DNA from 2 places in the Virgibacillus dakarensis genome. Region 1 is predicted to be linked to the other one. Evidence: a T-box and tRNA genes for the amino acid it is inferred to sense, from the RefSeq annotation. Region 1 holds a T-box; the other holds one or more tRNA genes.
What was found. The T-box of region 1 lies ahead of trpS (tryptophan--tRNA ligase). A T-box ahead of a tRNA ligase gene usually reads a tRNA of that ligase, here a tRNA-Trp.
Positions count from the first base shown of each region.

Region 1 (27,000 bases):
TGGTGGTTCTAGTCCACGATTATCAATAATCATACTTCATTCAACTCCTTTTTTGATATAGGTAACTTTCCAGTGCTTTTTCGCTACTTTTTCGGCTTCATGTGTGAACCCTTTGCGCTTTAAAACAGCATGTAAAGGAACAGGATTAAAGGGTGCGTGTAATACAAGTGCTTGCCCATCTTCCAACTGCTTCACGGCTCCCATGATTTTATCGAAAGGCTCTTTTTTTAAACGAAGATCCTCCCGTACATCTAACTCGATAAATTTTTTTGTGCTCATTGAACTATCACCTCGTATTACGGATTCATATGCCTTTGTTATACCCCATGATAATTATTTTCAATTAGAAAAGTAGTGATTAATGTCACAAGTCCATATGCAACGTAAAACGTGAAACATCACCAAGAATGTGGGAACGTAATGGAAAGCGCGATGAAAATTCAATAAAGTCAAAATGCTGGTTGACTTGCATACGCTTACATGATAAATTTGCTTTAAATTTAATTCACAAAGTGTTTATAATTGAAAACCAAAAGGGGAGAGGATGTCATTGGAGAGGGTTAAAAATCGCTGGTTAATTGCTGCCTCTGCTGTCGGGGTTCATATTTCGATTGGATCCGCCTATGCATGGAGTGTTTTTACAAATCCGATGGTAGACCAATTTGGCTGGAGTACGACAGAAATTTCGCTCGTTTTTAGTATTGCCATTTTTATTTTGGGGTTTGCTGCTGCTTTTATGGGCAGATTTGTTGAAAAACATGGACCGAGAAAATCAGCAATGCTGGCTGCGCTGTTTTTTGGTGTCGGTGTAGCTGGTTCAGGTCTTGCCACAGCAATGGAATCATTGCTTCTATTGTATTTTTTCTACGGTATTATCGGTGGAATTGGTTTGGGGATAGGATACATAGCTCCAGTATCGACGCTGGTCAAATGGTTCCCCGATCATCGGGGACTTGCTACGGGTCTTGCCATTATGGGCTTTGGTTTTGCGGCATTAATTAGTGGCCCGGCAGCTGCATCCTTAATCGTTAAAGTAGGAATTTCCAACACGTTTTTTATTCTTGGAATTATTTATTTTGCCGTTATGAGCCTCGCCTCTTTGTATCTTGCCCCACCGCCAAAGGGCTGGGCACCTAAAGGATTTCGAGAAAGTGAACAAAATGGTACACGAAAAATTAAACCGGATCTTTCCCAGCTTACTGCGAATGAAGCAATAAAAACGCGCCGGTTTTGGATGTTATGGTTTATGCTGTTTTTGAATGTAACATGTGGAATTGCTATCATTTCAGTTGCATCTCCAATGGCTCAGCAAATTGCCGGGATGACACCTGCCGCGGCTGCAGCCATGGTTGGAATTATGGGGTTATTTAATGGTGGCGGTCGGATCGGCTGGGCAACGTTGTCAGACTATATCGGACGTCCAAATGTTTATACCACGTTTTTTGTGATTCAAATTGCTGCATTCTTTCTTTTGCCATTTGCTGCAAGTGCAATATTGCTGCAAATACTGGTGTTTTTCATTGTGTCCTGTTACGGTGGTGGCTTCTCATCCGTTCCTGCTTATATTGGCGATATATTCGGGACAAAACAGCTCGGTGCTATTCACGGTTATATTCTGACTGCCTGGGCAATGGCTGGCGTGGCTGGTCCGCTTCTTTTATCACTAATTTATGATTCAACGAAAAGCTACAATATTACGATGTTTGTCTTTGGCATTCTTTTCATCGTTGCTTTGATTCTTTCCCTATGGATCAGGGTTGATATGAAACGATTACAAGGTGAGCAATATGATGCAAACATCGAAATTTCGGGTATTGTTAATGAACCACGTTAGTGGAATCATCGGCGCTTGTTAGAAATATAATTTAATAGTCGGTCTTACGTGGGAAAAGGTATGGTTTATGGTCAAAGGGAGGAGCGATTATGGACAAAAATAGTACAACATTATGGAAGACAACGAAATATCATCACCACCTGCAGACAATAGAGGAAGACGAAATCGCTCGCGAATCGGCAATGACGATTGTGATCAACGGTACACAATACGCCACGATTGTTTGTACGCCAAATCATCTAGAAGAATTAGTTATTGGCTTCTTGGCTTCAGAAGGTATTATTCGATCGATCGGACAAATGAGAGCATTAACAATTGACGATGTGGCGGGGTTTGCTTATGTCGAGCTCGTTAACACGATCGAATTTACGGAACGAACTGAACGATGGATTGGTTCCTGCTGTGGTAAAAGCAGGGAATTTTATTTGAAACAGGACGTTAAAACAGCTAAAACGATTACAACAAGAATAACGATTTCCACTGATCAGGCGCTTGACTTGATGAAACAATTCGATTACATCGCCGAGGCGTTTGATCGTACTGGTGGTGTACACCAGGCAGCACTGGCAGCTGGCAACGGCATTATCAGCTCCTTCATTGACATTGGCAGACACAATGCGCTTGATAAGCTATATGGATTTATTTTGCAAAATAAACTGTCAATGAAAGATAAATGTATTTTATTTAGTGGCAGGATTTCCTCTGAAGTAGTCTTGAAGGTATCCAAAATGGGAGGGGGCATTCTGTTAGCAAAATCAGCGCCTACAGATTTGGCATTAAAACTGGCTGATGATTTGCACATTACGGCAGTTGGTTTTGTCCGCAAAAATAAACTGAATGTATATACACATGATTCGCGCATATATGGGGATGTGCAGCGGAATCTGTATTTTTCCAAATAGGGAGGAAAGCTTGATGCAAAAGCATATCATTGTAACAATAAATGGTAGAGAATATCTGGCAGAACCAGGACAGCTTTTACTAGATTTGATAAATACTACGGGCGAATTTGTACCACAAATATGTTATAACGAATCACTAGGGCCCATTCAGACCTGTGACACGTGCATGGTCAAGGTCAATGGGGAAATTGTCCGCGCATGTGGTACAACCATTACCGAGGCGATGGAGGTGGAGACAACCGCTGAAATGGTCCATACTGCACAGAAGGAAGCGTTAGACAGAATATTAGAAAAGCATGAATTGTATTGTACGGTTTGCGATTACAACAATGGAACATGCGAGATTCATAATACGGTTGCTGATTTCGGATTGGAACATCAGGCAAGGCCTTTTCAAGCAAAGCCATATGAGGTTGATCGTTCGTCCAAGTTTTACCGGTATGATCCGGATCAATGTATCTTATGTGGGCGCTGTGTTGAAGTTTGTCAGGATGTTCAGGTGAATGAAACTTTACTTATTGACTGGGACAGAGAACAACCGCGTGTTATCTGGGATAATGACGTACCAATTGATCAATCATCTTGTGTCAGTTGCGGCCAGTGTGCAACGGTTTGCCCCTGTAATGCGATAATGGAAACGTCCATGGAAGGCGAAGCTGGCTATATGACCGACCATAAACCAGGCTTGTTACGCTCGATGATTGAAGTAACGAAAAAAGCAGAAACGGGGTACGGGCCTTTATTTGCGGTCTCGGATACAGAAGCCGCAATGCGGGAAGAACGGATTGAAAAAACGAAGACGGTATGTACATACTGTGGGGTAGGCTGTACGTTTGATGTATGGACAAAGGACCGGAAAATATTAAAAGTCCAGCCACAAAAAGATTCCCCAGCAAATGGCATTTCCACTTGTGTAAAAGGGAAATTCGGCTGGGATTACGTGAATTCAGAGGAACGGATTACTAGGCCGCTCATCCGAAAAGAGGATCATTTTGCTGAAGTGGAATGGGAAGAAGCATTGGACTTTATCGCAAAACGATTTCAGGAAATTAGCGCAGAACATGGTCCAGATGCACTTGGCTTTATTTCTTCATCGAAAGCAACCAATGAAGAATCGTATCTTATGCAAAAGCTGGCAAGACAAGTTATTGGTACAAATAATGTGGATAATTGCTCCCGCTACTGTCAGGCTCCTGCAACGAAAGGGCTGTTTCGGACTGTTGGGCATGGCGGTGATTCCGGTTCGATTGACGATATCGCCCAAGCAGATATGGTGATAGTTATTGGGTCGAATACTGCGGAGTCACATCCCGTTATTGCCTCAAGAATTAAGCGTTCACACAAACTTTTCGGGCAAAAACTGTACGTGTTCGATTTACGGAAACATGAAATGGCCCAGCGAGCCGATCGATTTTTCCGGCCCAAAAGCGGAACTGATTTAGTCTGGTTGTCTGCCGTGACAAAATATATTATTGACCAAGGCTGGGAAAACCGGGAGTTTATTGATAAATGGGTCAATAACTTTGCTGAATACAAAAAAAGTCTGGAAAAATTTACGTTAGCGTATGCTGAGGAATTAACGGGAATTTCCCAAGCCGATTTAAAGGAAATTGCCCAGGAAATAGTTCGTGTCGATAAATTGGCCATTTGCTGGGCGATGGGTGTAACACAGCATACGTTGGGAAGTGACACAAGCACGGCAATATCCAATTTGTTGCTAATCACCGGTAACTATATGCGAAATGGTACTGGGGCATATCCGTTAAGGGGACACAATAATGTACAAGGGTGCAGTGATTTTGGTAGTATGCCAGACTTCTTCCCGGGCTATGAAAAAGTAACCGATGATGCAGTTCGGGAGCGTTATGAAAAAGCATGGAATACTGAGATTCCAAGAGAACCGGGTAAGGACAACCATGAGATGATCCGTGCTATTCATGATGGTGAGCTCCATTCTTTATATGTTTTAGGGGAAGATACTGGTGTTGTCGATGCAAATATAAACTACGTAACTAATGCCTTCGAAAAATTGGATTTCTTTATTGTACAGGATTTATTCTTAACGAAAACAGCTGAATATGCTGACGTTATTTTGCCAGCAGTCCCTAGTCTGGAAAAAGAAGGAACGTTTACGAACACCGAACGGCGCATCCAACGGTTATACCAAGCACTTGATCCGGTCGGGGATGCAAAGCCGGATTGGCAAATCATCACGTTAATTGCAAAAGAAATGGGCTATGACTGGAATTACTCCCATCCATCGGAAATTATGGATGAAGCAGCAAAACTTGCTTCATTATTTAGAGGAGTAAGCTATGATCGTTTAACAGGCTATAGTAGTTTGCAATGGCCGGTTTTACAAGATGGTACTGATACACCGTTATTATATGTTGATGGGTTTCCGTTTGAGGATAATAAGGCGCAATTGTACCCATTGGATTTTAACTATGATTATGATACAGATGAGGAATACGATTTGCATGTTAACAATGGTCGGGTGCTTGAGCATTTTCATGAAGGTAATATGACCTATAAATCAGCAGGATTAACGCATGAATTACCAAACGCATTTGTCGAAATTTCCCATGAGCTGGCCAAGGATCGTGGTGTCGAAGAAGGGGCGAAAGTGAAGCTGATCTCAAGAGAAGGAGAAGTAAAAGTATCAGTCCATATAACAGATCGAGTACAAGGGAAAGAGCTTTATTTGCCCTTAAATGATAATGGGAAATCGGCAATTAATTATTTAACGAATAATAAAGTCGATAAGGATAGTAATACACCGGCTTACAAGGAAGTAGCCGCGAAAATGGTAGTTTTGCAGAGAAAAGGGAATAGTCCAATCCCATCACACAACCACAGGAAAGGGAATCGGCAGCCGCAAATCAGTGTCAATGTGGAACGAAAATGGGAACGTAAAGACTATATCTTTCCAGGAAGCAAGGTGAAAAACTAGTGGCAAATCCTATTTCAAGCATTAAACGAATGGAAATTCCTGAAGAGGTCATTCAGGAGCGCAATATAGAAGAAGTCATAAAAGCTGTCAGTGATAATAAAGAAGCTATTTTGAAAGGCATTGATTTATTGTCAACGATCCATGATAATGGGTTCCTTGATATGATAAACGCGCTTGTGAAGCATAAAGAAGAAGCAATGGAAAATATTATGGGGGAACTGAACAAGGAACAGTATGCCGAAATAATGGAGAATGCCGGAAAATTGGTTTTCCTGCTTGGTGATCTCCGGGTGGATGATCTGAAATATTTTACAACTAAACTAAACAACGCGATGGAAGAGGCACGCACATATGAACGAACTGAACCAACCAGACCGCTCGATCTGTTAAAGGCGCTTAAGGATCCCGAGATTAATAAAAGTATTACGATGATGCTGCAGTTTTTGCGGGGAATGGGAAAGCCGTAGATTAGCAGTAGAAGGCTGTCCGATGAAAGGACAGCCTTCTTTATGACAAGAGAGCTATGGCTGTGCAGTTTACTAAATCTAAATATACGAATATTCGGGTCATTCTGTTTGAGGTTGCAGGTTAGTACACCGACTACAATGCCAGCAGTCGCTTGTAGGCTAAAACATCTCGTCTTCCAATTTTTCCGTATCCAGCAGGAAAAAACCGGCTTTATCCATTGTTACCAATTTTTGCTTTCGCAGCTGTGTTAATGTACGGCTTACCGTTTCACGACTGGATCCAATCATGTTGGCAAGCTCCCGGTTGGTAAAATGGGTAGCTACACGAATGTGACGATCGCTTGTCTTCGTGCCGTATTGCCGGGCAAGCCGTAATAGAAGCTTAACAATTTGTTCGTACGTATTGTGCAAAATCTTCTCTTCCAATCTACTTTGCAAATCAACGATAATATCACCTAACACACGAAATAACTTTATGCAAATTTCCGGATGGGTGATAAGAAAGTTTTCAAAAGAATGGATTGGAATATAGATTAGCGTAGCATCCTCCAGTATCTCCGCATGTGCCGGGTAATTGTCCTGTCTGAAAAAGCCTTGATGGGGAAACATATCATCACGCTGCAGGACATTAACGATTTGCTCCTTTCCATGAAAATCTGTCTTGTATATTTTCACTTTTCCCTGGTGGATAAAATAGACGTTCGTTAATGGGTCTCCTTGCATGAATATGTGTGTCCCACGCCGGTATATTCGAGATTTTGCAAGATCTACAATCGGTTCCATTTCATAATCCGTTAAATCTTTGAATAAGGGAACTTTTTGCAGAAGCTCCTGAATGGATTGACTGTTCATAATCATCCTCTTTTCTGCAGATAAAATCTTAAATATTGATCCTTATTTATCATTTTAGCACGTTCCACCCCAAGTTATTAGCCTAATTGTCAACAGTTTTTAATAGCGTGATAAAAATCATAGTTGGAAGGTGTTTATTCTCACATCCTATATAGCATTTATCCTTTATAGTAAGTGTGTGGTAATAAAACGAAGAGGGAGGAAAAATAATGGACAACATAGACTTTGTAACCAAAATCCATGCCCCGGAGATTGAGCCGCGTTTTCGTCATCCGAAGATTTTCGAAATATTTGATAGTTTAAAGCCGGGCGAATATATGGAGCTTTCCAATGATCATGATCCAAAACCACTTCATTATCAATTGATGATCGAACGGGGGGAAGCTGCATTTACATGGGAATATACGGAACAGGGACCAGCAATATGGCGAGTTACTATCGGTAAAAAATAATATAAGATGAAGCTCAGGAAGTCAGTAAAATTTAAGCAGTGAATCTCTTCTGTAGCGAAAAGTTTTTTACAGTATACCCTGTTAAAAACTATGAAGGACTCTTGAAACATCAGCATTACCAGCCCAAAATTTGATAATGGGATCCGCCAAACAAATTCAAGGGACCTTCAAAGCGAAGACATTTGCAATGATATTTGTGAACTTCATCACATCCAATACTTGAAAATCGTGGTACAGTAAGCGTAGTGTCGTAATGATTGGTAGGAGATGGTTTTATGTTTACACAAGATTACAATAAAAACCCATTTATTGTAATATGGGAATTGACACGTGCATGTGCATTAAAATGTTTGCATTGCCGCGCCGAGGCTCAGTATCATCGGGATCCGAGAGAATTAACGTTTGAAGAAGGAAAGAAATTAATTGATGATATTTATGAAATGGATAATCCAATGCTTGTCTTTACCGGCGGTGATCCATTGGAGCGGCCGGATGTTTTTGAGATTGCCGAATATGCAGTGCACAAAGGGGTTCGCGTATCGATGACACCGTCCGCAACCCCGAATGTCACAAAGGAAGCAATGAAGAAGGCAAAAGATGTCGGACTGGCACGCTGGGCATTCAGCATTGATGGTCATTGCGCCGAGGTTCATGACCATTTTCGCGGTACAACCGGTTCATTCGATTTAACAATGAATGCGATTAATTATTTGCACGAATTGGAAATGCCATTGCAAATTAATACAGTCATTTCCCGGTACAATGTTGATTATTTAGATGAACTTGCTGAAATGGTAGAACAGTTGGGCTGTGTGCTGTGGAGTGTATTTTTCCTCGTACCGACTGGGCGAGGGAAAGAATCGGATATGATCTCACCAGCAGAGCACGAACGTGTCTTACGCTGGTTATATAATTTATCCAAACGGGTGCCATTCGACATTAAAACAACTGCAGCTCAGCACTATCGACGCGTCGTTATCCAAGGTAAAATGCGGGAACATAATGGGAAAAGCAGTACAGACCATATTTATTATGAGGATGCCTTGATGAATGGGAAGACAGGGCAAATTGACGGGCTTGGCCGTGCACCAAAAGGGGTGAATGATGGCAATGGCTTTGTATTTATTTCGCATATTGGTGATGTATATCCAAGCGGTCTGTTGCCAATTAAAGCTGGTAATGTAAGAACCACTCCGTTAGCAACGATTTACCGGGAGTCAGAAGTATTTAAAAATCTACGAGATCCAGATCAATATAAAGGGAAATGCGGTGTCTGCGAATTTCGTTTTGTTTGCGGTGGTTCAAGATCGAGAGCCTATAATGTTACGGGGGATTACATGGAATCCGAGCCATATTGCGTGTATATACCTAAGGTGATGAGAGGGAAGAAAAGGGCTGTAAAGTAACTTTCATGAATAAAGCTTCTAGGTATTATACGCTAGAAGCTTTTGATTCTCAGTCGAGTGACTGACAAATGATGGCAGTGTTTGTGTCCAATTAATGAATACTGCAGAGGACAACCGGGCAATTTTCACAGTTTATTTCCTTCTTTAGAAAGTTTAAATCATGAATAATAATATGTCCTTTTTTCATTGAGATAATATGATTGCGCTTTAGATCATTTAATAGACGATTGACACTTTCCCGGGATGTACCACAGAAGTTTGCCAGCTCCTGATTAGTTAGGACGATATCAATATAGATATTTCCACTGCTTTGTTTCTTGCCATAACTATTTGACAGGCGGATCAATGTGGAAAATAACGCCCCTTTTTTCCCATGCATGACAAGATCACGAAATCTTGTTTGATCCCGGCGGAAGGATTCACTCATTACTTTCATAAATTCAATTGCCAGACTGCCGTTATTTAACAGTTTTTCTTCCAAATGAAACTTTTTAATAACAGCTACTTCTCCATCCTCCAACACTTTTGCATTCAGAATATATTTCACATTATCATATAAAGAAAGCTCACCCACAATGTCACCTCTGTTGCAGATTCTAAGCGTGAGTTCCCTTCCGTCAGGGGATAGCTTGCCAATTTGAATTTTCCCGGATTTTATAATGTACAACTCTTCAGCTTTTTCGCCTTCCGAAAATAAAAAGGTGTCTTTTTTGATCGGTTTCGTATGGTCAACGGAAGCAAGCAGCTCCTTCAGATCATCGGACATATTGGATTTGATGTACCTCTCAGACATCTTAAATAACCACCTTAAAGAATAATCATATCTTCTTTCACTAAGTATAGCAGATAATATCCTTGAAATAAAAGGTAGCTGTTTAAAATTATGAATGTACAGAAGATACCGACTTCTTAAATATGTTAAATTAGAGCCGGATCTGGCAGTCACAATTTGCTCATCACATACAAATGTTTCTATCGATCCGCTAGTTTTTTGTGCTGCCATTTCCCATTGCTTCCGTGCCCAGTGCCTACTACACTAAGCTTTAGTGCAGCAAGGGGATGAGCTTATTATAAAAATAAGATTACAAGTAACCCAATAGCAAAACAATAGAAAGAAAAATACTTCAAATTGCCCTGACGCATAATGTTGATAAACCATTTCAGAGCAAAGTATGATGCGATAATGGAAGCCATGAATGCGAGCAAATATGGGATCATTAATACATCAAAGTCAGGATCATTGACAATATCGGAAAGAGACATGACGGTTATTCCAAGACTTACCGGGATATATAATAGAAAAGAAAAGCGCAATGCAGTTTCCTGTTTCATTCCAAGAAGCATAGCAGCGACAATGGTTGCACCGGAGCGGCTAATTCCGGGAATTAAGGCAACCGATTGTGCCAAGCCAACAATGATCGCATCTTTTACTGTTAAATCACCATCGTTTTTCTTCCCACGCAGGTTACGGATGATCCATAAAGCAAAACCAGTAATCAGCAGTGTTACACCGACAACCGCTACCGTGCTTAGTTTGCTGCTGATGTAATCCTCCAGCAGCAAACCAATAATGCCGGTAGGGATGGTCGCAATTACCAGATACATCACAAATCGAAAATCACGTTTTGCCGATGCATCCTTTGTGAATATGTAGCGGAAGAAATGGTTGATTAGGCGTATAATATCGTTGCGATAGACAACTAAAACGGCAATGAGTGATCCAAAATTGACTAGTATTTCAAAGGAAAGCCCCTTGATCTCAATACCAAACAGTTCACGTAAAATGACTAAATGTCCACTCGAAGAAATCGGGATTGGTTCAGTAATCCCTTGGAAAACTCCTAGCAGTACATACTTTACTAATAACCAGAATTCTGTAATGCCATCCATGAAAAAATCCTCCATTTTAAATTGATTATCTATGTGAATTGCTATCCTTTTTCAGTCACTATTCTTTGGGCTAATGAATAGTCTAGTTGCAGAGGAGGGTGAAAAAGGGAAATGAAACAAGACTATCATCATATATACGAATTATGTAAAGATCATATGCATTCTTACGTACTTGCAGAATTAGTTGACGGCTCAAAAGTTGACGGTATAGTAACCGGACTGGATGATGAATATGTTTATTTAGCTATACCTTTAGAACAGTATGAACACCATACACAGCCGGAAATGAACCATCAAAATCGGCAATTTGGTTATGGATATCCGGGTTATGGGTATCCAGGAGGGTTCGGGTACCCGGGTTATGGGTATCCACCAAGAAGATTCCGACGGTTAATTTTGCCATTGGCTGCTCTTACTGCATTAAGTGTATTACCATGGTACTAACAGTCAATTGACGCACATTTCATTTCTAACATTAAAACCCTTGCCATCTCCTTGTTGGCAAGGGTTTATGTGTAACTTGTCAGACTTTTGAACATATACAATCAATCTTGTCGTTCCAAGGTTACTCTTCTTGTTCTTTCAGTACACCTTCTCCTAATAAGTAGATAGCTAATGTAAAGATAATTGCCAGGGCAAGTGTATGAACAACGTTAAAAGGATTACCAGCCATACTGGACAGGATATAAGAAATAACACTGCCGACTGCCAATGCCCAAATGAACGTCCAAAAGAACCGCATCTGAAAACACCTCATTTTTTAACATTCTGCTTTTAGTTTACCAAATTGGCTAAAAAAATAAAAGTATTTCTTTTACGTTATCACGTAGTGACGGGCTGTAATACACCCATCTCTAAGCGTGTCTAAACCAAAAATGGGAAGGTAGGAGATAAAGAGTTCGTAAATTCCTGATTCGCTCACAACACTCTGTGGGGAGGGAAGGCAGGCTAAAATCGTCATGTCCGCATGCCTTCGCCTGTATTAGCACGCCCTGTCGCGTCGGCAGCCCCCACAGAATGAAGTTTCATTTTATGAATAATATAGTAATAAGGAACAGGGGGAAAGGCGATGTCATTTCTTGTAACAAATTGTTTCGATTGGATTGGATTTCATATTATCAATTATTTGGTTGAAAATGGTTATCAGGTAGATGGATTTGATAATACTGCTACAAATAAGAAAGAGAATTTGGCAATGATGGTTGGACGAAATGATTTATTTTCCTTGTTGCAGGATAAAAAAGAATGCAGAGAACGTTATACAGCAATTATTATAAACGGATCAAATGGTCATGCATTGGATCTGAAGGCAGACAAAATGGTTAAATTATGTCGGGATGAAGCGAGGAAAGAAGGTGATGCCCAGTTGACAACGGTTATGCTCCCACTGCTGTTTGGTGAATGGATGCCAATGAATGAGAAGGGGATGTACGCTCAAAATAGATTTGTACCATTTGATTCAGACGTATTCTTAAACGATGCCATTTATATTGAAGATTTTGTTCTTTGTCTGATGCAAATCATTCAATCCAATCATTTACCATCCTTTATCGAACTAAGGTCTGTAAAAGACAATAGGAAACTAGATAAGAACAGTAAACGGTTTATCTTCCTTCGTGATATTAGACCTATCGAGAAGAATGTTAAAAAAGTGCAGGATCACTATAATAGATTTAAAACTATTTACTAATGTAATATAAATGTAATCGGGAATAACGTTTACTGCTGGATGGTTAAACGCTACAATTAACATAGGGAGATGCCCGTACATCAATGTTCACGGATGGGAGTGCACACGTTGGAAAAGCGATACATCATAATCCTAATCGGTTTCATCATACTATTATCAGGCTGTAGTTCTTATTTTGACCAAGGCAAAATACAAAAAGCAGGCATGTTGGCAGAAACCTCAATCCATGATCAAGCATGGGGAGCCAAGGGGTATAAGGGCCTACTCGCCATTCGTGATAAGTATGATGTTGATGTTTATTTTAAAGAGGGGATCAAAACAGAGCAGGACGTGGCAAATGCTGTGGATGAATTGGTCAACCATGGAGTAAACCTCATTTTTGGCCATAGCAGTGCATATGGGAAGTTCTTTGTCGATATTTCCCAGGAGTATCCAGATGTACAATTTGTTTATTTTAATGGTGGGTACTATGCGGATAATGTGATAAGTTTAAATTTTAATGCACATGCGATGGGTTATTTTGGTGGAATGATTGCAGGAAAAATGACAAAAACAAATCAGGTTGCAATTGTTGCTGCATATGAATGGCAGCCCGAAATAGAAGGATTTTATGAAGGGGTGAAATATCAAAACCCCGATGCGGAAGTGCATATTGATTATGTTAATGATTGGAATGATGAAAAAAGCGCTTTGGAGAGTTTCGAGAAAATGCGTGATGTGAATGCTGATGTTATTTATCCTGCTGGAGATGCCTTTAGTAGTGAAATGATTAAACTGGCAAGTAAAGATGGAATCTATGCGATTGGCTACGTTTCCGATCAGTCGGATATTGATAAAACGGCAGTATTAACAAGCACAGTTCAGCATGCAGACAAATTGTATGAGCTTATTGCCAAAAAGTTCAATAAAGGGGAACTCTCAGGCCAAATTTTAACATTTGATTTTCAGGATGATGCCATCTCATTAGGCAGGTTCAGCCCGGTTGTCCCAGAAGAATTTCAGGAAAAGATAAAAGACGCTATAGATGTTTATAAAAAAACTGGTATGCTGCCAAATGAGCGGTAACGGTGGGACTTAATTTGTGTGGTTCCTGCCCGATTACAAACGTTGTTAATGGTTGACTCTCTTTTTCCCTTGCAACAGGGGGAAGAATGAATTAAAATTAGTACCAAGTCATAATAATTGATATTAGAGGTTGTTCAAAAACCACCAAATAATAAGCGTAAACTCTGGAGTAGCCGATGTTGACTTGTCTTGCGGAGGCTGGTGTTGCACACTAGCCGCTGGGCACTGGAGCTGGAGGTGGCTCTTCCTGGCAAAGCCTCCATACAGCTGCAAATTTATACTTTCTTTCTAGCAAACCCGGTACCCTGGATCTACAAGGCTACCTTCTAGACGCTGATTTGGCAGCTTTTTGAAGAGCACTATTAACATTAGAATATAAGGGGATGGAGATATGAGTGCTGGTATACTAGGTACGGGTCATTATGTTCCGCCGAAAGTATTGACAAACAAAGATTTGGAAAAAATGGTGGACACGAATGATGAATGGATCAAAACGAGAACAGGAATTGAAGAACGCAGAATAGCTGATGACGATACCGATACTTCAGATATGGCCTTTTATGCGGCGGAAAATGCATTGGAAGAAGCAAACGTGCAACCAGAAGAACTTGATTTGATATTGGTTGCAACTGTAACACCTGATACACCTTTTCCATCTGTTGCATGCCGCCTGCAAGATCGGCTGGGGGCAACGAAAGCAGCGGCGATGGATGTAGGTGCAGCATGTTCCGGGTTTATGTATGCGTTGATCACCGCCAAGCAATTTATCGAGACAAATGCCTACAAACACGTATTGGTCATAGGTGTAGAAAAGCTATCAAAAATAACCGATTGGAAGGATCGAAATACGTGTGTCCTTTTTGGTGATGGTGCAGGTGCAGCTGTCGTTGGTAAAGTATCGGAAGAAAAAGGAATATTATCGTTTGAATTAGGTTCTGACGGATCAGGCGGTAAATATTTATATCAGAATCCTGATAAATATTTGTTCCAAAACGGGCGTGAGGTATTCAAGTTTGCGGTTAGACAAATGCCTAAATCAGCGGTAAGTGTTATTGAAAAAATTGGGTATCATAAAGAGGATGTTGATTATCTGATTCCTCATCAGGCAAACATACGAATCATGGAAGCTGCCCGGGAACGATTAGGCATTTCTGAAGATAAAATGGCAAAAACAATTAAGAAATATGGAAATACATCTGCAGCCTCTATTCCGATGGCCTTATCAGAAGCTGTAAAGAATGGTAGAATCAAGGATAACGACTTACTGGTATTAGTCGGCTTTGGTGGAGGACTAACATGGGGGTCCGTTGCATTACGTTGGGGGAAATAGAGGAGAAAGATTCCGGGGAACCGGAGCGCCGTAATTTCCTAAACGTTTAAAATCAATTATAATGATAGGTGAGTAAAAGGACGAGGAGTGAATGACCAAATGGAGGAAAGAAGAGTTGTTGTGACCGGATTAGGAGCCATTTCTCCGTTAGGCAATGATGCTAAGACAACATGGGATAATCTTGTCGCCGGAAAATCCGGAATTGATTTTGTCACAAAAGTCAATAAAGATGATTTTCCGGCAAAGGTTGCTGCTGAAGTGAAAGATTTTGATCCATTGAACTATATTGATAAAAAAGAAACTCGTAAAATGGATCCATTCACACAATACGCTGTTGCAGCAGCAAAAATGGCTGTGGAAGATGCAAATTTAAAAATCGATGAGGAAATCGCTGATCGTGTCGGCGTTTGGATCGGATCAGGAATTGGCGGCATGCAAACATGGGAGGATCAGCACAGAAAGTTTTTGGAAAAAGGCCCCAGACGAGTTAGTCCATTTTTTGTACCAATGATGATTCCGGATATGGCTGCAGGCCAAGTATCCATCCAATTGGGCGCAAAAGGAATTAATTCTTGTACGACTACAGCCTGTGCATCAGGTGCTAATTCCATCGGTGACGCATTTAAAGTAATTCAGCGTGGCGGAGCGGATTATGTCATCGCCGGAGGTACCGAAGCGCCGATTTCGAATATGGCATTTGCCGGTTTTTGTTCGGCGAAGGCTTTATCGCTAAATGACGATCCACGAACTGCAAGCAGACCGTTTGATAAAAATCGTGATGGATTCGTTATGGGAGAAGGGGCTGGAATTTTGCTCCTGGAAACGCTTGAATCGGCACAAAAGCGTGGCGCCCATATTTACGGTGAAATTGTTGGTTACGGTGCAACAGGGGATGCATACCACATTACAGCACCAGCACTTGATGGCGAAGGTGCAGCAAGAGCGATGCAACAAGCATTGAATGATGCGGAGCTCTCCCCGGAAAATGTTGATTATATTAATGCACATGGCACAAGTACCGACTTAAATGATAAATATGAAACGACTGCAATTAAACGCGTATTCGGTGAGCATGCTGGAAAGGTAGCTGTTTCATCAACGAAATCCATGACCGGTCACCTGTTAGGTGCAGCAGGCGGAATTGAATCCGTTATTGCTGTAAAAGCCATTGATGACGATATTATACCAGCGACAATCAACTATGAAACACCAGATCCGGAATGTGATTTGGATTATGTGCCGAATGAAGCACGTAAACAAAATGTAGAAGTTGTCATGAGCAATTCACTTGGTTTTGGCGGACACAATGTTGCATTGATTTTTAAAAAATATAAATAAGTTCTACGGATTAAAAAGAGGCTGACCAGTGATCTGGTTGGTCTTTTTTTACTAGCAAGAAAAATGAAGAAGGCTGTGAATGTGAACCGGGTGGTGGTAACTATCAAGCGGAAAAGCGGGAATATAGGCCCCAGGAGAGAACATCAACTGGAGATGCAGGGACACCAGCCGGAAAACAGAAATACCAACCGGAGAACGGAAATATCGACCGGAGAGCAGAAATATCGACCGGAGAACGGAAACATCAACCGAAGAACGGAAACATCAACCGGAGAACGGAAATATCGACCGGAGAACGGAAACATTAACCGGAGAGCAGAAACATCAACCGGAGAACGGAAACATCAACCGGAGAACGGAAACATCAACCGGAGAGCAGAAATATCAACCGGAGAACGGAAACATCAACCGGAGAGCAGAAACATCGACCGGAGAACGGAAACATCAACCGGAGAGCAGAAATATCGACCGGAGAACGGAAACATCAACCGGAGAGCAGAAACATGAACGCATTCTTGCTATAGCATTCAGGAACGAAAACATGAAAATGGACAACCCTATCATGTATTTCGGTCCACAAGCATAAACTGAATTAAAACGAATGGACAAGCGTGGGTGGGATGGACATGTTTTATTTGTTTCTCTTTTTATTGGGGTTTGGACTGGCTGTTTCCGGTGGTGTGACCATTGTTGCATATTCCAATTTTTTGCCGGCAGGATTAGGCTGGATTGATTATTTTATCTTCCTTAAAGGACGACCGGAATGTTACTTTTTACCAATTGGGTTTATCCTTATGGCGATTGCCATTTATCGATATCCAAACACACATTGAACAGAATCGGGAATTTACGGGGTGTTTATCGTTCACCTTCACGTCTTTAGTTTACTCACGCTTGGAGATGGTGGTATGATGACCCGTTAATCCGTGATAAAAATCCCAGAATATTTTTCTAACATGATGGTCATAATGTATGGTAAATGTTAGTTGAAAAGTGAGGGTTGTTTATGTTGTATTTGCACGATGTGTGGGTGAATTGGTTTGAAGGGGAGGAGAATGGGTATAATGTATGTTATTTTCACGAATGGCGGAAGGAAGATGGGATCGAATTGCTTGATCAAGTACCGCTCTTGTACATAAATGAAGATTTATACAACTATATTGAAAATGATATGCATGATTTACCAAAACCAATGCTTGATTGCATATATAAACGTGCATATATTCGAAAAGGACAGGAGCGTACCGTACTGGATTATGCCTGTGTAGTTACGGATGGAACGGATATCATTGCAATGGATACAATCGGTTATCAGATTCCAATTCGTAAAAGCAGATTAATACCGAGGCAAGAACAGCTTGTCTTTGATATGATCGAAAACACGAAAAAACAATCATTTAAATTTGATGGGGATTTGTATAAAAAAGAATATCATATGCTATCCATGCCGCCAGAGCTTGTCTTCGGATTAACAAGACGGGAGCGGCAGCTGAAACAGTTGCTGATGATGGCGCTTGATCAGTTACATACAGCAAATAACCTGGAAGAATTGCGCTATTGGCTGACGGAATGGAACCCAAAAAAATACCCATATATTCGTTATATGGATGAGGAAAAGGTTTGGCAAGCTTTATATAATGGTGTCAAACATGGCTGGAGCAGCGCCCATGAAGACCTGTGCGGAAAAATGATTAAAGGTCAGCCGTTTTTGGAAAAAATGTGGGAACTGGAACAAAGTCAGGAACAAAATACGTCGAAGCAGAAATAAAGAGGGCGGAACTCAGAGGCAAAAATAAAAAAAATAGCGGTAAAAACACTTGGCTAAATTTTAGTCAAGTGTTTTTCTTTTTACGTTCAACTTTTAGTATCTTATTTCCGTTTTCGTCCCAATCCTGTTGCTTTTTTCGCTTTCGCTAACGTTTTATTTGCGATTAAAGCGGCACGATCTGCACCATCGTCAAGGATAGTGTCTAATTCCTCAGCTTCGATAAGAGCATCGTAACGGTCCTGAATTGGTGCCAGTACCTGGATAACGGCCTGGGCCACGTCCTGTTTGAATTCCCCATATCCCTTACCCGCATAATTTTCTTCAAGCTTTTCAATTGATTCGCCAGTACAGCTCGCCAAAATCGTTAGGAGATTGGAAATGCCAGGTTTGTTTTCCTTATCGAACTTAACAATCCCTTCTGAATCGGTAACAGCACTTTTAATCTTTTTCTCGATTTTCTTCGGTTCGTCCAGCATTGAAATAAACGCTTTTTCATTACTATCCGATTTGCTCATTTTCTTGGTTGGTTCCTGTAAAGACATAATGCGCGCGCCTACTTTAGGGACGCTGATTTCTGGAATGGTAAAAATGTCGTTGTACTTATTGTTAAATCGTTGCGCCAAGTTCCGTGTTAATTCGAGATGCTGCTTTTGATCCTCGCCGACTGGAACTAAATTGGTATTGTACAGTAAAATATCTGCGGCCATTAGTGGTGGGTACGTTAATAGTGCAACAGAAACTGCTTCCTTACCAACTGCTTTATCTTTAAATTGGGTCATTCGCTCCAATTCCCCAATATAGCTGATCGATTGCATGATCCATGCCAGCTCCGCGTGTGCAGGTACTTCTGACTGAATAAATAATGTCGATTTGTTCGGATCAATTCCTGCAGCAAGGTATAAGGCTGCAAGCGAACGAATATTTTGTCTTAGCTTTAAACGATCCTGAGGTACAGTAATCGCATGCTCGTCAACAATACAAAAATAGCAATGATTTTCTTCCTGTAATTTGACGAACTGCTGCATCGCACCTAAATAATTTCCTATTGTTAGCGTACCACTCGGCTGTATTCCTGAAAATATTGTGCTCATCTGTTTCACTCCGTTTTGTTTTATTAAAAAATTCCATTAAAAAAGTCCATTTATCCCTGCATAAAGGGACGAATGAACCGCGGTGCCACCCTAATTATTCTGCTAGACGCAGAATCACTTTATAAAAAATAAGCTCCAAAGCCCAGTTCCAAATTGCCATGGTGCTTGTTTTCACCAGCCACAAGCTCTCTAAAAAACCAGCGGGCAATTGTACTTTATCTTTTTCATTGCTATGATATTGACTTTTTTATTATTATATAGATCCGTTGGTTGAAATGCAAGATGAAACTCCTTAAACGTCTTTCATCTTGTGGCGAAGAACAAATCATGATGGTAGATCCCGAGAAAAGTCACTCATGGAAGAGATGAAAGCCCAAATGCGCTGCTGGAACCCGAGAAAAGTCACTCATGGAAGAGATGAGAGCCCAAATGCGCTGCTGGAACCCGAGAAAAGTCACTCATGGAAGAGATGAAAGCCTAAACGCGCTGCAGGAACCCGGGAAAAGTCACTCATAGAAGAGATGAAAGCCTAAATGAGATGGTGTAGCCAGTAAGAAGTCACTCATCGATATGATGAAAACCTCAAATATGTTCTTCAATCCACTAAAAAGTCCTTCATTTTGATTATGAGGGACTAGAGGGAACTTATAGCGTTAGAAATCTAAATCTTGTTCGTAGTATGTCCATTGATGAACCCCTACAATATTAAAATTGGTTGCTAGAATTCTTCTTATTGTCTTTTTTGATTGTACCACTTGGCACCAATCATGAATGATATTGGTTGTAATCTTTTCATTGGGGAATAGAATCTTAAATTCTTTAACACTTCTCATTACAGCGTCTATAACCGGCTTTCCATTCCCACATTCGTGACAAATACATTTCCTTTTCTCAATAGATAAGGAAAATGAATGACATTTAGAACAGGTAATCCCCTTTCGTAGTTCGTCATAATAGTAAGAAGGTATTTGCTTATATGGAGAATCGGTATTATTTAACGACAATAATTGATCTGCAACTTTTTTATGTTTTTCCGACAATTTCGAAGGTATTGCATTAAAATTTTCGATGTATTGATTAACTTGGGTTGGAAAAATAATTGGTTTATCTAGAGGTGCTTGGTATAAGGTGAATTTCGGATTAATAAAAACAACGGAAGCATCTATTTGAGGGTTGAATCCGATGCTGAGGAGTAATTGACGCAGTAAGGATTCGCTTCTACCTAACTGGTACAGAGGATTAATTACTTCTACTTTAGGGTTCCTTTTGAATAGCTTATCCGATTCGTAATAATAATCGCCTTCATAGTTTTTTACCTCATAAAAGTAAATCTTTCCATGTGCAATAATGAGGGAATCAATTTGGAAGGTAGTATTATTTACTTTTAGTAACAAATCATTTAATATCAAGCATTCACACTGAAGATTTTCTGTTAAGGCATCAAATTGCATCTCTCCTTCGTAACCTTTTTTTAGATTAAAATAGTGCTGCTTATCCTTTCTAGGTAAATTCTTTCGCTCGTTCAATAATTCCAGAATTATTAATTCATTAGACATAGTACGCGGTTTATAAAACATAGTCCACATCCTTTTTATTTATAGAGTCCCAGTCTATTAAAATTTGAAATAGATGGAATGAAAAATATATAAGTTCTGTTTGAATCACTATAGGATGGTGCCAGTCTAGAATGGGAATATCTACTTTGCTTCATACTATTGAAAGAGTTTACAGTCAATTGTCATAGGAGATTTGGGTAAACGCATGATGAAACGATTGCGAGGCGAATAAATCGGCGTATTCAATTAGATAGGAAGATTAGGAATTAGAATAGAAACTTAAAAATGAAGAGAATAATCACTTGGATTATATAGTAATTTCTATAATAATGCAATCAAAGGTTTTGTGGTTCTGTGACACATGAACCGCGGTGCCACCCTAATTATTCTGCTGGACACAGAATCACCTTATAAAAATTTAGCTCCAAAGCCCAATTTTCCAAATTATCATGGTACTTGTTTGCACCAGCTCCCTAAAAATCCAACGGGCAATTGTACTTTATCTTTTTCATTGCTATATCGTATGCGTTTGATTTCTCACTTTTTTTCAGCTTTTAAATAACTTATGGTATAATTGTAATACACTATAATATGGTTAGAAAAGATGTATAACTAGGTTGCGCCCTGACTTGTTAACGTATGAGCAGGAACGCTTGCTTTCTTTGTGCAAATTTTAAGATGTAAGGAAGGTAAATATGAGTAATAAACATACGACAACAGACGTTATTTTAATTGGTGCCGGAATCATGAGTGCAACATTGGGCTCACTCTTAAAAGAATTGGCACCGGACTGGAGAATTACTGTATTTGAGAAGCTTGAAAAGCCAGGAGAGGAAAGCTCCAACGAATGGAATAATGCGGGAACCGGGCACTCGGCACTGTGCGAGCTTAACTACACTCCCGAAAAACCGGACGGGTCCATAGACATTAGCAAAGCACTAAAGATTAACGAACAGTTTCAGCTTTCAAAACAGTTTTGGTCTTATCTTGTAAACAGCAATCTGATAAGTAATCCTCAGGACTTTATCAAACCATTGCCTCATATAAGTTTAGTGCATGGGGAAGATAATGTAATGTTTTTGAAAAAACGGTTTGATGCACTGGCAAACCATCCTTTGTTCCAAGGGATGGAATTTTCTTGCGACCCGGAAAAATTAAAGGAATGGATTCCGCTTATTATGGATGGCCGTACATCTAAGGGATCTATAGCAGCAACAAAAATCGACTCAGGGACGGATGTCAACTTTGGAGCACTAACGCGTAAATTGTTAGACTACTTAAAGGGTCAAAATGTAAATATAAAATACAATCACACGGTAGATGATATAAAACGTACTGACGACGGTTCGTGGGAAGTAAAAGTTCGTAATTTCGATCGCGGTACCCTCGAATACCATACTGCAAATTACGTCTTTATCGGGGCTGGTGGAGGGGCCTTGCCGTTACTGCAAAAAACCGGGATTCCCGAAAGTAAACATATTGGAGGGTTCCCGGTAAGCGGACTATTCCTAGTATGTAACAATCCTGAAGTTGTAAAGCAGCATCATGCAAAGGTATACGGAAAAGCTGCAGTTGGCGCTCCTCCAATGTCTGTGCCACATCTTGACACACGATATATCGATAACAAGAAAACATTATTATTTGGACCGTTTGCCGGCTTCTCCCCAAAGTTCTTAAAAACTGGTTCAAATATGGATTTATTAGGCTCTGTAAAACCGAATAATGTTTTCACGATGTTAGCGGCAGGTGCAAAAAACATACCACTAACAAAATACCTGGTGCAGCAGCTTATGTTATCGAAAGAACAACGGATGGAAGAATTGCGGGAATTTATTCCAGATGCTAAAAGTGAAGATTGGGATACCGTGACAGCGGGACAACGTGTACAAGTAATTAAGGACACTGATGATGGCGGAAAAGGAACGCTTCAATTTGGTACGGAACTTGTTAGTGCCGCTGATGGTTCAGTCGCTGCATTGCTTGGTGCTTCTCCAGGTGCTTCCACTGCCGTTCATGTTGTGCTGGATATGTTCAAAAGATGCTTTCCGCAGCATCTAAAAGAGTGGGAACCGAAAATAAGAGAAATAATTCCTTCTTATGGCTTGTCACTGGTGGAAAATCCAGAACTTATTCAAGAAATTCATGCTTTAACAGCGCGAGCGCTTGGTCTAAGCGAAGAAGAGGCAGTCCTTAGTTAGTTCTTTATATACTAAAAGGTGTTCATTTTTTCAAAAGAGTTATCAAAAAAGGCGACTCAACATTTACTTTTAATTTTGGAGTCACCTTTTTTGCTTATTAGAGGGATAATTTACCCTCCATTCGCCATTCGCAATTTAGCCCCGTCAATCGAAATCATAGAACCACTTTCGTTTGGAAAGATATTTTACTTTTCCTTCCTAATCAGCCATTTTCCATTTTCTAATACAAAGTTTGTCGATTATTTTCTGTTCATCTTCGTCTCATTTGCGAGTACGAACCTATTTTTTCTCATCACGATTCCTGGTTATTAGCCGTTCAACTTCAGGCTTTTTTCTATCCATTGGTTTAGGTCGTTCAAGTTTAACCGTTCAATTTCAATCACTCCATGTCAAAGATCCTTCATATAGTATATCATGTTTATTCAGAAAATAAGCCAATGAAATATAAGGGAAGACTGGTTTATAACTTTAGTGCGCAGATACATTATTGTAAATATGTTTCCATTAATTTTTTCGCTTCGCTGATACCATTTTCAGTTAAATAGACCGATTTTGATTTTTTACTTCCTCTAATGAAATCTTCATCCGTTAATTCATCTAAAATTTCAAACGGATAGCCTTTCCAGCTTCTTCTCATTTCTTTTGGGATATCATCTTCCTTCCAAGAGGTCAGATATAGTAATAGCAGGGTCAGATCCTTTATCTTTTTTTCCACAGTGACAAAATCCTTTCTGTATTGGTGTTTATTTAAAGACTATTTAAAAATGAAACAAATGGCAAGTAATTTCTGACGCGAGATACTTATGAAATACAATTGTAATCTCAGCTTAATTGTTGTGTAAGTTTGCCGTGATATACTATTGGAGTTGAAATGCAATTATTTTTAATAAAAATAGGAAGCGAGGGAAAAAGTTGACAAGAAAATTAGCTACAATTACCTTAGCAACTATCATTGTTTTAGGAAGTTTATTTTTTAACAATTATAGCTATGCAGAAGCAAATTCAAAGTTAGAAAACCTGCAGGAACAACGGAAGAATGTTAAAGAAGATTTGTCAAATGCAGAAGAACAAGTTGCTGAACTGATGTCAGAAATAGAAGATTTGAATAAAGAAATGGAACGCGTAAATCAATCATTGAATGAAAAGCAAGGTATGATGGAGAAAACAGAACAAAACATTACAAGTGCACTAGAAGAAATTAGAATCCTTCAAGATGAAATTAAAGAATTAGAGACGGATATTGAAAAACGCAAGGAAATTTTAAAGGAACGAATTGCCTCTTATCAACAGGCGGGCGGTTCAATGACTTATTTAGAAGTAATATTCGGTGCGCAAAGTTTTGGTGATTTTATAAGCAGAACTTCCATGGTTAACAAGATTACGGAGGCTGATGCTTCCTTATTAGAAACCCTCGAAAATGACATACATAAAGTAGCCGAAAAGCAAAAGCTTGCACTAGAAAAGCTTGATGAGTTAAACGCCATGAAAGCGGAACAAGAGGAAACTTTAGCACAAATTAAAGAAGAAAAGCAGCAAAATGAACAACGCAGGGAGTCGTTAGAGAAGAAACAGCAAGAGTTAATTGCATTAATAGATAACTTGCAACTGGAAGACAAAAAGATTGCCTCGCTTCAAACGGAAGCAAAACAAAATATTGTAGCAGCAGCAAGAAAAAGTTCGCAATCTGAACAAGTTAAAAAAAGTGGACGGAAAGTTAGTACGGCAAGTAAAGAAAAAGTAGATAAACCTAAAAAAGCAACACAGGACAACACAAACAAAAAAACATTTACCGTTACTGCCACCGCTTATACAATGGAGAGTGCCGGTGGTTCAGGGGTGACGCACACCGGAATCGACCTCAGGGAAAATCCTAATACAAGAGTAATTGCGGTCGATCCAAATGTTATTCCCTTAGGATCAGTCGTACATGTAGAAGGATATGGTTATGCGATTGCTGGCGATATTGGCAGTGCAATTAATGGTAACAAAATTGATGTTTATGTCCGGACAAAGCAAGCTGCAATAAAGTGGGGAGTACGTACTGTTAAAGTGACAATTCAATGAATGGATGAAAATAAAACAGGGATGCTTAGAAAGTAATAAGTGTTCTTGTTTTATTTTTATATAAAAGTTGGGTATTCATGTGATTTTTAACATTTACGTAGAAACATGTTGACAAAATACCTCCATGGGTATATTATGTGAGCATAGCGACAATAATAAAACGACAGAAGCGGTATCCCGCAAAAAAGATGTATGTGTTCACTTAGTAAAGCTGAAAGGAGTGTTACGAATGAAATATGATGCCCAAATGAAAAATAGAATGAAGCGTATTGAGGGGCAAGTTAGAGGATTATTAAAAATGATGGAGGAAGAAAAAGAATGCCGGGATGTCGTGACGCAAATGTCGGCTGTCAGAAGTGCAATGGATCGTACCGCTGCATTAGTTGTCAGTAAAAATCTGGAACAGTGCATTCGTGAAGAAAAACAAACTGGCGAAAGTTCTGAGGATCTTATTAAAGAAGCAGTTAATTTATTAGTTAGAAGCAGATAAGATTGACAAGCTGTTTTACAACATTTATCATAAAAAACGGGTTAAGCAAGCAATCAACTAACCCATTTTTTTATTTAATATATAATACCTGTACGGGTATATGTATAATGATGATTGGTCTGGAATTTTACTAGTTAGGAGGGAACAGTAGTGAAGGAAGTTGCAGCAAAAGAATTAGCAGGAAAATTAAAAGCAGGGGAAAACGTGAGCATTATTGATGTTCGGGAAGAGAAAGAAGTAGCACAAGGGAAAATACCGGGTGCACTTCATATTCCACTTGGTCAATTACCAGACCGTCTTGATGAGATGGATAAAAATAAACATTATTATATGGTTTGCCGTTCTGGTGGTCGAAGTGGCAAAGCTTGCTTGTTTTTAAGTGAGCAAGGCTATGATGTTACGAATATGACAGGCGGTATGCTGGACTGGGAAGATGAAGTTGAAAAGTAAGGAGGATTCAGATTACAGCAAATAGAATAGTGGATGCAAAAGGGCTGACATGTCCAATGCCTATTGTGAAGGCCAAAAAAGCAATGATGAACTTAGAACCTGGTCAAGTTATGGAAGTTCAGGCTATAGATAAAGGCTCAATTGCTGATTTAAAGGCATGGGCAGAGAATACCGGGCACCAGTATATTGGAACAGTCGAGGGCGGTGATCTGTTAAAACATTATCTACGAAAAGCAAGTGATCCCGAACTGAAGGAAGAAATCAAACATGAATATACCATTGAACTTAACAAACTTCACAGTAAGTTAAATGAACCGCCCATTTCAATTCTAGATGTTTGTGAACCCGTAGAATTTGCTTTTGGTCATATTCCAGGGGCGGTCAATATACCCCTTGAGGAATTAGATGAACGTCTAGATGAAATAGACCAAAATAAGGAGCTATATATTATTTGCCGTACAGGTAACCGCAGTGATTTAGCAGCACAAAATTTAACCGAAAAAGGATATAAGAATGTGATAAATGTTTTACCAGGTATGTCCACATGGGATAGCCCAATAGAAAAAAATTAAACAATTTTTGAATAACCACTTATAGTGGATGTTCAAAAAGTCACCAAATGATAAGCGGCGAATCTCTTCGTTGGCGGAAGAGGATCTTCTGCTAAAACCGCCCACGTCCTGTGGGCAACGCAGAAGTCACCACATCCTGTGGAAGCCCGGTGCTCAAAGCTACGCCGCCTCGACCTTCTTGCGACGCACAGGAAGTGCTAGTGCCGGCGTTGCAACAGGACGTTGCGATTTTAGCCGGCCTTCTCATTCGGCGACTTTTTGAACACGCACTTTTAGGAGGAATTTTTAAATGGCTAACACAAAAGTAGCAATTATTGCAGCGAACGGAACATTATTTGACGCATATAAGGTATTTAACATTGCGACGGCAGCTGCAGCGTCCGATGCCGAAGTAGGGATTTTCTTTACGTTTGAAGGGTTAAATCTAATTCATAAGGAGGCGCATAAACAGCTTCCATTACCAAAAGGAAAAGAACATTTTGCGGAAGGATTTAGCAAGGCGAATGTGCCATCCATTGAAAAGCTGGTAGGTATTGCTCAAGAACTGGGTGTCAAATTAATTGCTTGCCAAATGACGATGGATGTAATGAATCTGGCTAAGGATGCATTTGTTGATGGAATTGAAGTAGGCG
Region 1 covers NZ_LT732553.1:572,239-599,238, forward strand. The annotation lists gene CZ382_RS02875 (DUF2249 domain-containing protein) at 1-33, opposite strand, end outside; gene CZ382_RS02880 (DUF2249 domain-containing protein) at 37-279, opposite strand; gene CZ382_RS02885 (L-lactate MFS transporter) at 551-1,834, shown strand; gene fdhD (formate dehydrogenase accessory sulfurtransferase FdhD) at 1,924-2,736, shown strand; gene fdhF (formate dehydrogenase subunit alpha) at 2,750-5,689, shown strand; gene CZ382_RS02900 (DUF1641 domain-containing protein) at 5,689-6,156, shown strand; gene CZ382_RS02905 (Crp/Fnr family transcriptional regulator) at 6,316-7,008, opposite strand; gene CZ382_RS02910 (DUF2249 domain-containing protein) at 7,218-7,460, shown strand; gene CZ382_RS02915 (TIGR04053 family radical SAM/SPASM domain-containing protein) at 7,736-8,866, shown strand; gene CZ382_RS02920 (Crp/Fnr family transcriptional regulator) at 8,958-9,659, opposite strand; gene CZ382_RS02925 (undecaprenyl-diphosphate phosphatase) at 9,935-10,747, opposite strand; gene CZ382_RS02930 (hypothetical protein) at 10,868-11,200, shown strand; gene CZ382_RS02935 (YjzD family protein) at 11,322-11,498, opposite strand; gene CZ382_RS02940 (hypothetical protein) at 11,826-12,446, shown strand; gene CZ382_RS02945 (BMP family ABC transporter substrate-binding protein) at 12,546-13,511, shown strand; gene CZ382_RS02950 (beta-ketoacyl-ACP synthase III) at 13,903-14,841, shown strand; gene fabF (beta-ketoacyl-ACP synthase II) at 14,941-16,179, shown strand; gene CZ382_RS02960 (hypothetical protein) at 16,261-16,686, shown strand; gene CZ382_RS02965 (hypothetical protein) at 16,806-17,012, shown strand; gene CZ382_RS02970 (YjbA family protein) at 17,186-17,947, shown strand; gene trpS (tryptophan--tRNA ligase) at 18,049-19,038, opposite strand; T-box leader at 19,100-19,275, opposite strand; gene CZ382_RS02980 (nuclease-related domain-containing protein) at 19,692-20,615, opposite strand; gene CZ382_RS02985 (malate:quinone oxidoreductase) at 21,290-22,792, shown strand; gene CZ382_RS02990 (DUF6429 family protein) at 23,277-23,507, opposite strand; gene CZ382_RS24640 (PcsB-like coiled-coil domain-containing protein) at 23,705-24,856, shown strand; gene CZ382_RS03000 (metal-sensitive transcriptional regulator) at 25,086-25,346, shown strand; gene CZ382_RS03005 (rhodanese-like domain-containing protein) at 25,497-25,796, shown strand; gene CZ382_RS03010 (sulfurtransferase TusA family protein) at 25,802-26,368, shown strand; gene CZ382_RS03015 (DsrE/DsrF/DrsH-like family protein) at 26,658-27,000, shown strand, end outside.

Region 2 (5,206 bases), on a different contig from region 1:
TATTCCGTACCATATGATTATATTAAACATCAGGTGGATGTACGTCTGACAAAAGATATCGTGGAGATTTTCTACAATCATTTTAGAATTGCATCTCATAAAAGGTTATACGGAGAAGCTGGGCAGCCAAGCACGAACCCAGATCATATGCCCGACAAACATAAGCAGTTTATTAATTTCAATCGAGAATATGTCTTAGATTGGGCTAATTCTGCGGGCATGCATATTTTGGCCACTGTCCGAAGCATATTATCATCCTATAAAACTGAAAAACAAGGTTTAAAATCATGTCTTGGACTAATAAAACTGGCAGATAAGCATTCTATCGAACGTTTAGAAAATGCATGTGAGAGGGCCTTGGCTTATACACCAAGACCGACACTCAAAAGTATTCAAACGATATTAAAGACAGGTCAGGATAAACTGCCGACAAATGATTTGGAGAAAACAGAAGAAAAAGCAGGAAGTTCCTTTGGATTCACTCGCGGAGCTGCCTATTATGGGGGAGAAATAAAATGACAAAAGAAACAACACTAACGAAGCTAACTGAAATGCGTATGTCTGCCATGGCGGAAACTTATCAGGAACAATTAAGAAACCCAGAGTATCAGGAAATGACATTTGAAGACCGTTTTGGATTACTTGTGGACATGGAATGGTCACGTCGTCAAAACAACAAATTAGAGCGTCTTATTAAAAGCGCACAGTTAAGTAATAATCAGGCAGCAGTAGAAGATATTGAATACCATCCAGACAAAAAGCTTGATAAGTCTCAAATCCTGCGGTTGGCTACAGGGAATTACATCGAGGAACACCATAACATAATTCTGAAAGGGGCATCAGGGAATGGAAAAACATACCTCGCTTGTGCATTTGGCATAGCTGCCTGCCGTCAGTTTTATAAAGTAAAATATGTTCGATTACCCGATCTTCTTGACGAATTAGCGGTGGCAAGAGGCGAAGGTGTATTCCGCAAGGTGATGAAGCAATACAAGAAAGTCAACCTTTTGATTTTGGATGAGTGGCTTTTAACCCCATTAAAAGGAAATGAAGCACGGGATTTATTGGAAATCGTTGAGGCAAGGCACCGGACGGGCTCAACCATATTCTGTTCTCAGTTCGACCCAAGGGGCTGGCATGAAAAGATCGGGGAAGAAACACTGGCAGATGCCATATTGGACCGTATTGTCCACGATTCCTACAGTATTCTTATCGATGGAAAAATATCCATGCGAGAAAGGCATGGCCTAAAGGCATAGGATTATTCTCGGTAGCTAACGCGCGATGCTTGTTTTCTTCTAATTCGCATGACGCTTGCTTCGCAAGCACACGCTCATTACGAAGCTACACCCGCCACCCATAAAAAATGAATGTAGCACAGGCATTGGATTTTAAAATAATACTAGGAAGGTGTGCCCTATGATAGATGGTTACATGACACTCTTGGAAACTATTAAACTACTACACAACTATGAGATTGAGTGCGATGAAGAAGACGTAAGGCAATGGATAAATGAAGGGAAAATTAAAGCGAAAGAGAACGGTAACGATTATAAGGTTGACGAGCCAGATGTTCTAGACTTTTTAGTGGATTTAAGTTACGTCGGAACCGCTTATGAAAAAGGGATTGATGATAAAACGAAAATCGAGCGCCTCATGACTGAAGTGGAAGAGTTACAAAAAGAAAATGATAAGTTGTACCGTGAAAAACAGAAACTTGAAATTGAATTGGGAATTCTGCCGTTTTAATGATGAAGGCACTCCCAGCCAAGCTGGGAGTGCCTTCCAAACATTGGTGGCTCACCCATGTCATAAGTGGCTCTATTATATGTCACAAGTGGCTCAAAAAGATGGCAGAGGTGGTTCTATTCAATGGCAATATTCAATATTTTCGCATTTTCCCTACTACCTTCATTTATAGACAGTTTATTTAGTACCTTAAGAGCCCTCTGGCTACGCCTAATATTTTGATTAATAGAATCCTTTAGTAATATAACCTTATCAATGTCTGCCTTTTCTACGTTATCTTCTAGACCATTTAGTATTCTCTCATTCACAAAACTGAAATCACCAAACAAATAATCTACAATATTTCTATTCAATGCCCTTAACTCTGTTATGTCAAAACAATCCTGATTACTCATGGTGATACAACTATGAAATATAGATATTATCTCATCAAATGCTTCTGATTTATTGGCAATTTCATCTTTATCAAGATCCTCAAATGATTTTCCAGTCCTTGAAAATGTCATGTAGGTAATAAGCCCAAATATTATAGCATCAATGTTATCTTTACTGGATATCTGTGTGTTCTGTCTATCTTTAAAATGTTCTTTGATTTTTTTGGATGAGTATTGAAAGAACTCTTCTAGGAAATCAAAGTCCCATGTGTCCAATATATAATCAGAATTCCCCACTAAATAATCTACTGATGTGTTAAACAAATTTGCAAGCTGAACAATTTCTTCTAAAGATACTTCTCGTTCATTATTTAAGTATTTCTGCAGAGTTGTACGGTCAAATTCTAGACACTCCATTAGTGAATTTCTAAAAACATCGAAACCATTTATTTCTATCAAACGCTGTAATTGATCACTTAACATTTTTTTGGTGGTTCGCTATTCATTGTCATTCCGCCCTTCATTCACTGATATTTTATCATCGTAATTTACGGCCCCTATATTAATATTGGATAGATGTGGTTAAATAATTTTTAATACTTTTTATTAGAACATTTTAGGTACTACCTACAGCTATATCAATATAGCCTGTCAAAGAAGTATTATATATCCAATTACTAAAGAAGCGGGAATAGAAAATACGATTACCTTCCCTTGCGAGGTAATACTATTATTAATTTCAGGACCTTTATAATTGTTTCTTGCTAAGATATAACCTCGAAGAATGCAATACCAAAAATATCCCCCCGACATTAAAAACATTAGAAGATATATGCATAGAACTACATTATTAGTTAATACATAAATAGTAGAACAAAATAATAAATACAAAATAAACTTTCCTAAAAATACGATTATGACAAAACTTTTTGGAAAACCCTTCTGTAATTCTTCTGCTTTTATAGGATATATCTTCGCAAGAATGATATTAAAAATTAAACCACCAAAGAATAATGTGCAAAGTGAAAAAAAGTAATAATTCGATGTAGGAATTTTATAATACCACCACATTAAAGGTAAACATATAGTAGTAAAGCATAAAGAAAAATAAAACATAATCGCTATCATACCAATCTTATGCCAAGGAAATTCAATTATTTTTCCCACATGTGCTCACCTCCATATTTTGCTATAATTTTAACGTAGATGGTAAAATATATCCGCTAATATGAGCACATTCTGTTTTGAAAACCAAGAACAAAAAAAGACAGGCAATTACCTGTCTTTTCTGTTACGATAATAATATTTTGTAGTTTGTGTGTATAATGTAGATACCGGTGGTCGGGGTCGAACCGACACTCCCGAAGGAACACGATTTTGAGTCGTGCGCGTCTGCCAATTCCGCCACACCGGCATATTGTCTTTGGAGGCGGCAACCGGATTTGAACCGGTGATAAAGGTTTTGCAGACCTCTGCCTTACCACTTGGCTATGCCGCCAATATGCAAAGTAATGGAGCGGAAGACGGGATTCGAACCCGCGACCCCCACCTTGGCAAGGTGGTGTTCTACCACTGAACTACTTCCGCATAATGGCTGGGCTACCAGGATTCGAACCTGGGAATGACGGGATCAAAACCCGCTGCCTTACCGCTTGGCTATAGCCCAAAATATTTGAATTTAATTAATGGGGCGATCGGTGGGGATCGAACCCACGCGTGCCGGAGCCACAATCCGGTGCGTTAACCACTTCGCCACGACCGCCATCTTAAACATGGCAGGGGTAGTAGGAATCGAACCCACATCAAAGGTTTTGGAGACCTTCGTTTTACCATTAAACTATACCCCTACTTATTTATATATGAAAAAAGTAAAATGGTGGAGGGGGGCAGATTCGAACTGCCGAACCCTGAGGGAGCGGATTTACAGTCCGCCGCGTTTAGCCACTTCGCTACCCCTCCATAATGGAAAACACAAAAATGGTGGCTCGGGACGGAATCGAACCGCCGACACAAGGATTTTCAGTCCTTTGCTCTACCGACTGAGCTACCGAGCCTCTATATATTAGTGAACAAATTGCAACAACACTCTATTAAAGTGGCGGTCTGGACGGGACTCGAACCCGCGACCTCCTGCGTGACAGGCAGGCATTCTAACCAGCTGAACTACCAGACCATTTAATGAAGAAAAAAATACTAAGTTAATTTGATTGAGTTAAAGAAAATTTGGTTGCGGGGGCAGGATTTGAACCTACGACCTTTGGGTTATGAGCCCAACGAGCTACCAGACTGCTCCACCCCGCGATATGAAATTGATGGTGGAGGATGCAGGGCTCGAACCTGCGACCCCCTGCTTGTAAGGCAGGTGCTCTCCCAACTGAGCTAATCCTCCAATTAAGTTTAAGTGGTGACCCGTACGGGATTCGAACCCGTGTTACCGCCGTGAAAGGGCGGTGTCTTAACCACTTGACCAACGGGCCAAAGTTATTTAAAGGTGGCGGAGAGCGAGGGATTCGAACCCTCGAGGCCGCGATAACGGCCTACACGATTTCCAATCGTGCTCCTTCGGCCACTCGGACAGCTCTCCATGGCTCCACAGGTAGGATTCGAACCTACGACCGATCGGTTAACAGCCGATAGCTCTACCACTGAGCTACTGTGGAATGGAATCGATTAGCCTGGCGGCGTCCTACTCTTGCAGGGGCAAAGCCCCAACTACCATCGGCGCTGGAGAGCTTAACTGCTGTGTTCGGCATGGGAACAGGTGTGACCTCTCCGCTATTGCTACCAGACCAACAAGATGTTAGTCATTCTGTGTTGTCCACAGGATGTGAATGATTTAAACAGAACATTCTTATTATCCAAGTGATCACCAATAAATTTTCAGTGACAACCAATATTATAATTGTTTTTCGAAAAAAATCAAGTAAAATATCGAAATATGTATAAGGTTTATACCTTGGAAACTAAATAAGAGATCCACAAGCAACGAAATCAGATTAGATGGGTTATAGTTAAGTCCTCGATCGATTAGTATCCGTCAGCTCCACGTGTCACCACGCTTCCACCTCGGACCTATCTACCTC
Region 2 covers NZ_LT732552.1:416-5,621, forward strand. The annotation lists gene CZ382_RS00090 (Mu transposase domain-containing protein) at 1-519, shown strand, start outside; gene istB (IS21-like element helper ATPase IstB) at 516-1,259, shown strand; gene CZ382_RS00100 (hypothetical protein) at 1,420-1,749, shown strand; gene CZ382_RS00105 (helix-turn-helix domain-containing protein) at 1,866-2,540, opposite strand; gene CZ382_RS00110 (hypothetical protein) at 2,775-3,290, opposite strand; tRNA gene CZ382_RS00115 (tRNA-Leu) at 3,456-3,537, opposite strand; tRNA gene CZ382_RS00120 (tRNA-Cys) at 3,548-3,621, opposite strand; tRNA gene CZ382_RS00125 (tRNA-Gly) at 3,636-3,710, opposite strand; tRNA gene CZ382_RS00130 (tRNA-Gln) at 3,715-3,789, opposite strand; tRNA gene CZ382_RS00135 (tRNA-His) at 3,810-3,885, opposite strand; tRNA gene CZ382_RS00140 (tRNA-Trp) at 3,897-3,970, opposite strand; tRNA gene CZ382_RS00145 (tRNA-Tyr) at 3,998-4,082, opposite strand; tRNA gene CZ382_RS00150 (tRNA-Phe) at 4,102-4,177, opposite strand; tRNA gene CZ382_RS00155 (tRNA-Asp) at 4,220-4,296, opposite strand; tRNA gene CZ382_RS00160 (tRNA-Met) at 4,348-4,424, opposite strand; tRNA gene CZ382_RS00165 (tRNA-Val) at 4,437-4,512, opposite strand; tRNA gene CZ382_RS00170 (tRNA-Glu) at 4,526-4,600, opposite strand; tRNA gene CZ382_RS00175 (tRNA-Ser) at 4,616-4,707, opposite strand; tRNA gene CZ382_RS00180 (tRNA-Asn) at 4,709-4,783, opposite strand; rRNA gene rrf (5S ribosomal RNA) at 4,797-4,912, opposite strand; partial or broken rRNA gene CZ382_RS00190 (23S ribosomal RNA) at 5,131-5,206, opposite strand, start outside.
Region 2: it has a tRNA-Trp gene. The T-box ahead of trpS (tryptophan--tRNA ligase) is inferred to sense a tRNA for this amino acid. The anticodon was not compared.